3 regions of the Bacillus sp. BACIII genome follow, and region 3 is predicted to be linked to each of the others. Evidence: a T-box and tRNA genes for the amino acid it is inferred to sense, from the RefSeq annotation. Region 3 holds a T-box; the other regions hold tRNA genes.

Region 1 (2,229 bases), 910 kb from region 3:
GGGGCGGTCGCCTCCTAAAAGGTAACGGAGGCGCCCAAAGGTTCCCTCAGAATGGTTGGAAATCATTCGCAGAGTGTAAAGGCACAAGGGAGCTTGACTGCGAGACCTACAAGTCGAGCAGGGACGAAAGTCGGGCTTAGTGATCCGGTGGTTCCGCATGGAAGGGCCATCGCTCAACGGATAAAAGCTACCCCGGGGATAACAGGCTTATCTCCCCCAAGAGTCCACATCGACGGGGAGGTTTGGCACCTCGATGTCGGCTCATCGCATCCTGGGGCTGTAGTCGGTCCCAAGGGTTGGGCTGTTCGCCCATTAAAGCGGTACGCGAGCTGGGTTCAGAACGTCGTGAGACAGTTCGGTCCCTATCCGTCGCGGGCGCAGGAAATTTGAGAGGAGCTGTCCTTAGTACGAGAGGACCGGGATGGACGCACCGCTGGTGTACCAGTTGTTCTGCCAAGGGCATCGCTGGGTAGCTATGTGCGGACGGGATAAGTGCTGAAAGCATCTAAGCATGAAGCCCCCCTCAAGATGAGATTTCCCATTCCGCAAGGAAGTAAGATCCCTGAAAGATGATCAGGTTGATAGGTCTGAGGTGGAAGTGTGGCGACACATGGAGCTGACAGATACTAATCGATCGAGGACTTAACCATTTTTGAATGTATGCTTACTGTTATCTAGTTTTGAGAGAACACTCTCAATGGTTTGGTGGCGATAGCGAAGAGGTCACACCCGTTCCCATACCGAACACGGAAGTTAAGCTCTTCAGCGCCGATGGTAGTCGGGGGTTTCCCCCTGTGAGAGTAGGACGCCGCCAAGCCATTACACGTAAGTGTAATATATGGAGGATTAGCTCAGCTGGGAGAGCATCTGCCTTACAAGCAGAGGGTCGGCGGTTCGAGCCCGTCATCCTCCACCATTTCTATTATACATAAGTTGGCGTATTAGGCCGGTGTAGCTCAATTGGTAGAGCAACTGACTTGTAATCAGTAGGTTGGGGGTTCAAGTCCTCTTGCCGGCACCACTTTTATATGTTATACTATATAAGTCTCTTGTAAAAAGAGCCATTAGCTCAGTTGGTAGAGCATCTGACTTTTAATCAGAGGGTCGAAGGTTCGAGTCCTTCATGGCTCACCATGTTTTTTCTTGCGGATGTGGCGGAATTGGCAGACGCGCTAGAATCAGGCTCTAGTGTCTTTACAGACGTGGGGGTTCAAGTCCCTTCATCCGCATTGCCAAACGCGGAAGTAGTTCAGTGGTAGAACATCACCTTGCCAAGGTGGGGGTCGCGGGTTCGAATCCCGTCTTCCGCTCCAACTAAACTATACCATCCATGCCGGGGTGGTGGAATTGGCAGACACACAGGACTTAAAATCCTGCGGTAGGTGACTACCGTGCCGGTTCAAGTCCGGCCCTCGGCACTTATTGTTGCGCCCGTAGCTCAATTGGATAGAGCGTTTGACTACGGATCAAAAGGTTAGGGGTTCGACTCCTCTCGGGCGCGCCATACATACTTTTGAAAAATCGGGAAGTAGCTCAGCTTGGTAGAGCACATGGTTTGGGACCATGGGGTCGCAGGTTCGAATCCTGTCTTCCCGACCACTTTGGGGCCTTAGCTCAGCTGGGAGAGCGCCTGCTTTGCACGCAGGAGGTCAGCGGTTCGATCCCGCTAGGCTCCACTTGATTTTAATTGTTTTTTGGCGGTGTAGCTCAGCTGGCTAGAGCGTACGGTTCATACCCGTGAGGTCGGGGGTTCGATCCCCTCCGCCGCTACCATTGGACCTTTAGCTCAGTTGGTTAGAGCAGACGGCTCATAACCGTCCGGTCGTAGGTTCGAGTCCTACAAGGTCCACCACTTATACGGAGGAATACCCAAGTCTGGCTGAAGGGATCGGTCTTGAAAACCGACAGGGGTGTCAAAGCCCGCGGGGGTTCGAATCCCTCTTCCTCCGCCATATCTAATTTAATCATCATCGCGGGGTGGAGCAGTTCGGTAGCTCGTCGGGCTCATAACCCGAAGGTCGCAGGTTCAAATCCTGCCCCCGCAACCAAAAATGGTCCGGTAGTTCAGTTGGTTAGAATGCCTGCCTGTCACGCAGGAGGTCGCGGGTTCGAGTCCCGTCCGGACCGCCATTTATATAAAAAGGCTCGGTAGCTCAGTTGGTAGAGCAACGGACTGAAAATCCGTGTGTCGGCGGTTCGATTCCGTCCCGAGCCACCATTTTAATTTAA
Region 2 (2,229 bases), 1.1 Mb from region 3:
CTGACAGATACTAATCGATCGAGGACTTAACCATTTTTGAATGTGTGCTTATTGTTATCTAGTTTTGAGAGAATTTTTTCAAAAAAACTCTTGCTTTTTCTGAAATACATAGTATAATAATACATGTCACTAAAATGTCTGGTGATGATGGCGAAGAGGTCACACCCGTTCCCATGCCGAACACGGAAGTTAAGCTCTTCAGCGCCGATGGTAGTCGGGGGTTTCCCCCTGTGAGAGTAGGACATCGCCAGGCAGACTTCATTCCGCAGTAGCTCAGTGGTAGAGCTATCGGCTGTTAACCGATCGGTCGTAGGTTCGAATCCTACCTGCGGAGCCATTTATGGAGAGCTGTCCGAGTGGCCGAAGGAGCACGATTGGAAATCGTGTAGGCGGTAACCCCGTCTCAAGGGTTCGAATCCCTTGCTCTCCGCCACTAATTATTAATACATAACAAACGAAAAAATACCAGGGCCCGTTGGTCAAGCGGTTAAGACACCGCCCTTTCACGGCGGTAACACGGGTTCGAATCCCGTACGGGTCACTTATATGATGGAGGATTAGCTCAGCTGGGAGAGCATCTGCCTTACAAGCAGAGGGTCGGCGGTTCGAGCCCGTCATCCTCCACCATTATCATCGCGGGGTGGAGCAGTTCGGTAGCTCGTCGGGCTCATAACCCGAAGGTCGCAGGTTCAAATCCTGCCCCCGCAACCAAAAAAATGGTCCGGTAGTTCAGTTGGTTAGAATGCCTGCCTGTCACGCAGGAGGTCGCGGGTTCGAGTCCCGTCCGGACCGCCATTTATATAAAAAGGCTCGGTAGCTCAGTTGGTAGAGCAACGGACTGAAAATCCGTGTGTCGGCGGTTCGATTCCGTCCCGAGCCACCATTTGCCGGCCTAGCTCAATTGGTAGAGCAACTGACTTGTAATCAGTAGGTTGGGGGTTCAAGTCCTCTGGCCGGCACTCTAAATGATGGAGGGGTAGCGAAGTGGCTAAACGCGGCGGACTGTAAATCCGCTCCCTCAGGGTTCGGCAGTTCGAATCTGCCCCCCTCCACCATTTTATAAATAGGGGCATAGTTTAACGGTAGAACAGAGGTCTCCAAAACCTCCGGTGTGGGTTCGATTCCTACTGCCCCTGCCACTATATTATTTATTCATCTTTAGATTATGGCGGTTGTGGCGAAGTGGTTAACGCACCAGATTGTGGCTCTGGCACTCGTGGGTTCGATTCCCATCAATCGCCCCATATTATCATTGGGCTATAGCCAAGCGGTAAGGCAACGGACTTTGACTCCGTCATGCGTTGGTTCGAATCCAGCTAGCCCAGTTGCATTTTTTTAAAATAACTGCATAAGATGTATTAAGTTCTTTACATGCTGCGGAAGTAGTTCAGTGGTAGAACACCACCTTGCCAAGGTGGGGGTCGCGGGTTCGAATCCCGTCTTCCGCTCCAAATTACGGCGGCATAGCCAAGTGGTAAGGCAGAGGTCTGCAAAACCTTTATCCCCGGTTCGAATCCGGGTGTCGCCTTTCTTTTGCCGGGGTGGTGGAATTGGCAGACACACAGGACTTAAAATCCTGCGGTAGGTGACTACCGTGCCGGTTCAAGTCCGGCCCTCGGCACCAATTTAACTTAGGACGCAACATGTTAAATTGGTCATCAATTTTTATATTACAAAACATATATGAGAGTGATTTGCATATTGCAGATCACTTTTTTTATATAATAAAAGCGTCAAGACTATGAATATAAATTTCTTGCTTTTATTGTGTATACTGCATTACCATAAAAAAACTTTACTAAAACCGTTGACACTTTATAAAATGCATGTTATATTTATATACGTCAGTTGAACACGACGTATTACATGCCGGTGTGGCGGAATTGGCAGACGCGCACGACTCAAAATCGTGTTCCTTCTGGAGTGCCGGTTCGACCCCGGCCACCGGTATTACTTGCTCTTTATAAGAGCCGATAAGAAATTTCAAAACGCCCCTGAATGTTGGTCTACCAATGTTCAGGGGCGTTTTGCGTTTTTGAAGAACAAGACACAAAACGATATGTTTTTAAATCTTTTTGCACAAATTTTACACAGGAACCTCATTGGCGGCCATTTCCTCAAAAATGTTTACTGTCTCATTTTCATCTCTGGGACTGACTCCTGTTTTTGAGACAGGGATCAAAACACCTTTAAACAGCCAGCTGTTTTCAGACGCACTTTCTTTGTAGG
Region 3 (2,229 bases):
TGCGCATCATCCTGGCAAAAGGACCTGACGCGAAGCAGGCCATTGAGCGCCCCGCTGAATTCGTGACGGTGCACCTGGCCGAATTCAGCCATCCGAATCGGAAGATCGCGATAAGAACGAAGCTTTTCTTTAAAAATGAGCATGTGGCCGGGACAGTTCATCGGCTTTAACGCGAAGCGCTGATGCTCGGCTTCTGAGAAATACATATTCTCTTTATAATGATCCCAATGGCCTGATTGCTCCCAAAGACGCTGGTTCATCATCATAGGTGTGCGCACTTCCTGATAATGATAGGCATCCTGCTTTGAACGCAGAAATGATTCAAGCGTATTTCGGATGAACTGACCGTTCGGCAGATAAAAAGGCATACCCGGCGCTTCTTCTGAAAACATAAAAAGCTGTAATTCCGCTCCCAATTTTCGATGATTTCTCTTCTCCGCCTGTTTTATCAGCTGAAAATGCCTGTTCAGCTCCTTTTTTGAAGAAAATGCCTTCCCATAAATGCGCTGCAGCATTTTTTGATTGCTGTCGCCCCGCCAATAAGCCCCTGACACATGAGTGAGCGAAAAAGCTTTTATCTGACCGGCAGACGCCAAGTGCGGCCCCCGGCATAAATCAATGAAGTCGCCCTGACGGTAGATACTGATTGTATCATGATGCGGAATATCGGCTAAAAGCTCGAGCTTCAGCGGCTCGTGAGCAAACAGATGCTCTGCCTCTTCTCTGGAGATTTCTTCTCTAATGATTTCCGGATTTTCAGAAATGATTCGGTTCATCTCTTTTTCAATGACGGCCAATTCTCTTTCTGTAATCGTTTCATTCATGTCAAAATCATAATAAAAGCCATTTTCAATAACGGGACCGGTCCCTAAACAGACCTTCGGATACAGACGTTTTACCGCTTGCGCCAATACATGCGCTGCTGTGTGTCTCATCACTCCCAGCCCCTCTTCAGACTGAAAACTGCATAGTTCAATTTCAGCGTCTTCATGAATGCTTCTTCTAAGGTCATATAACGATCCGTTTACCTTGCCGGCGGCTGACGCCTTTTTCAAACCCGGACTGATTGATTGGGCAATCTCTTCTAACGTAACACCTTTCTGGTATTCTTTTTGTTTCCCGTCAGGAAAAGTAATGACAATGTGCGGTTTCTTCACGGTCTGATCTCTCCTTTATTTTTAAGAAAATAAAAACACACTCATCCCAAAAGAAGGGACGAGTGTGTGTCAGACCCGCGGTTCCACCCAAATTCCCGCCACTTTAAGCGGCGGCTCATTGTTGCCGTAACGCGGCTGTACGGTATCGGCTGCTTTCGTTCACCGATACAGCTCAAAAGGCGGTAAGCCCATTCTTCGTGCCGGGAAGGTCTCAGCCTTGCCCCCCCTCTCTGTATGGCCGGTTCGAATGACTCATGTCCTTATCATTGCCATTTTTCTTATATCAACATAAAAACACACTCATCCCAAAAGAAGGGACGAGTGTGTGTCAGACCCGCGGTTCCACCCAAATTCCCGCCACTTCAAGCGGCGGCTCATTGTTGCCGTAACGCGGCTGTACGGTATCGGCTGCTTTCGTTCACCGATACAGCTCAAAAGGCGGTAAGCCCATTCTTCGTGCCGGGAAGGTCTCAGCCTTGCCTCCCCTCTCTGTATGGCCGGTTAAAATGACTCATGTCCTTATCATTGCAGATTCTTTATCCGAAAAAACTTTCTTTTATTATACATAAATTTCCGTGAAAAGAAAGTTTTTTTAAAAAAATCGGTAAAAAATTCGGCATATTCAGCTGTCCTGTTACGTCATCTTCCATTCGGTAACGCTTTTAATCCATTCAGCAGTTCTTCAAACGCCGATGTCAAAAATAAATCACGCCGGTAGATGAATGATATATTCATATCCCGAAAACGTTCAGGGAGCTGATGATGAAAAAGATTTTCCCGGTTTTGAAAATAACGGGCGGCTGACGCAGGCAAAAAGGAAACACCCAGCCCTGCCTGCACCGCTCCAATAATGGCTTCCAGCGTTCCGAATTCAATGATTTTATGTTCAGGCACTGCCTCTTCTTTCAATATGTTTTTTATTTTTCGGCGGTGCGAACAGCCGGCGGCAAAAAACAGAATCGGCTCTCGCAGCAGGCTTTGCAAGCTGCCTTCCCGCACATTTGAAACCACGATCAATTCTTCTTGGAATACGGCGGATTGTTTAAGGTCTTCGTGTTCAACCGGCCCATAA

Evidence for each region. The T-box of region 3 lies ahead of thrS (threonine--tRNA ligase). A T-box ahead of a tRNA ligase gene usually reads a tRNA of that ligase, here a tRNA-Thr.
Region 1: it encodes a tRNA-Thr, which carries the amino acid that the T-box ahead of thrS (threonine--tRNA ligase) is inferred to sense. The anticodon was not compared.
Region 2: it encodes a tRNA-Thr, which carries the amino acid that the T-box ahead of thrS (threonine--tRNA ligase) is inferred to sense. The anticodon was not compared.

What each region holds. Positions count from the first base shown of each region.
Region 1 is NZ_CM174437.1:85,898-88,126, forward strand. Features, by position in the region: rRNA gene ACXN9U_RS00460 (23S ribosomal RNA) at 1-650, shown strand, start outside; rRNA gene rrf (5S ribosomal RNA) at 702-817, shown strand; tRNA gene ACXN9U_RS00470 (tRNA-Val) at 841-916, shown strand; tRNA gene ACXN9U_RS00475 (tRNA-Thr) at 946-1,021, shown strand; tRNA gene ACXN9U_RS00480 (tRNA-Lys) at 1,059-1,134, shown strand; tRNA gene ACXN9U_RS00485 (tRNA-Leu) at 1,146-1,229, shown strand; tRNA gene ACXN9U_RS00490 (tRNA-Gly) at 1,239-1,313, shown strand; tRNA gene ACXN9U_RS00495 (tRNA-Leu) at 1,333-1,418, shown strand; tRNA gene ACXN9U_RS00500 (tRNA-Arg) at 1,428-1,504, shown strand; tRNA gene ACXN9U_RS00505 (tRNA-Pro) at 1,523-1,599, shown strand; tRNA gene ACXN9U_RS00510 (tRNA-Ala) at 1,604-1,676, shown strand; tRNA gene ACXN9U_RS00515 (tRNA-Met) at 1,697-1,773, shown strand; tRNA gene ACXN9U_RS00520 (tRNA-Ile) at 1,776-1,852, shown strand; tRNA gene ACXN9U_RS00525 (tRNA-Ser) at 1,860-1,952, shown strand; tRNA gene ACXN9U_RS00530 (tRNA-Met) at 1,972-2,048, shown strand; tRNA gene ACXN9U_RS00535 (tRNA-Asp) at 2,054-2,130, shown strand; tRNA gene ACXN9U_RS00540 (tRNA-Phe) at 2,143-2,218, shown strand.
Region 2 is NZ_CM174437.1:2,118,784-2,121,012, reverse strand. Features, by position in the region: rRNA gene ACXN9U_RS10255 (23S ribosomal RNA) at 1-34, shown strand, start outside; rRNA gene rrf (5S ribosomal RNA) at 138-253, shown strand; tRNA gene ACXN9U_RS10245 (tRNA-Asn) at 263-337, shown strand; tRNA gene ACXN9U_RS10240 (tRNA-Ser) at 343-433, shown strand; tRNA gene ACXN9U_RS10235 (tRNA-Glu) at 470-541, shown strand; tRNA gene ACXN9U_RS10230 (tRNA-Val) at 552-627, shown strand; tRNA gene ACXN9U_RS10225 (tRNA-Met) at 635-711, shown strand; tRNA gene ACXN9U_RS10220 (tRNA-Asp) at 719-795, shown strand; tRNA gene ACXN9U_RS10215 (tRNA-Phe) at 808-883, shown strand; tRNA gene ACXN9U_RS10210 (tRNA-Thr) at 887-959, shown strand; tRNA gene ACXN9U_RS10205 (tRNA-Tyr) at 971-1,055, shown strand; tRNA gene ACXN9U_RS10200 (tRNA-Trp) at 1,066-1,139, shown strand; tRNA gene ACXN9U_RS10195 (tRNA-His) at 1,169-1,244, shown strand; tRNA gene ACXN9U_RS10190 (tRNA-Gln) at 1,254-1,325, shown strand; tRNA gene ACXN9U_RS10185 (tRNA-Gly) at 1,377-1,451, shown strand; tRNA gene ACXN9U_RS10180 (tRNA-Cys) at 1,458-1,528, shown strand; tRNA gene ACXN9U_RS10175 (tRNA-Leu) at 1,536-1,624, shown strand; tRNA gene ACXN9U_RS10170 (tRNA-Leu) at 1,869-1,950, shown strand; gene ACXN9U_RS10165 (hypothetical protein) at 2,179-2,229, opposite strand, start outside.
Region 3 is NZ_CM174437.1:998,215-1,000,443, reverse strand. Features, by position in the region: gene thrS (threonine--tRNA ligase) at 1-1,157, opposite strand, end outside; T-box leader at 1,209-1,433, opposite strand; gene ACXN9U_RS05240 (LysR family transcriptional regulator) at 1,797-2,229, opposite strand, start outside.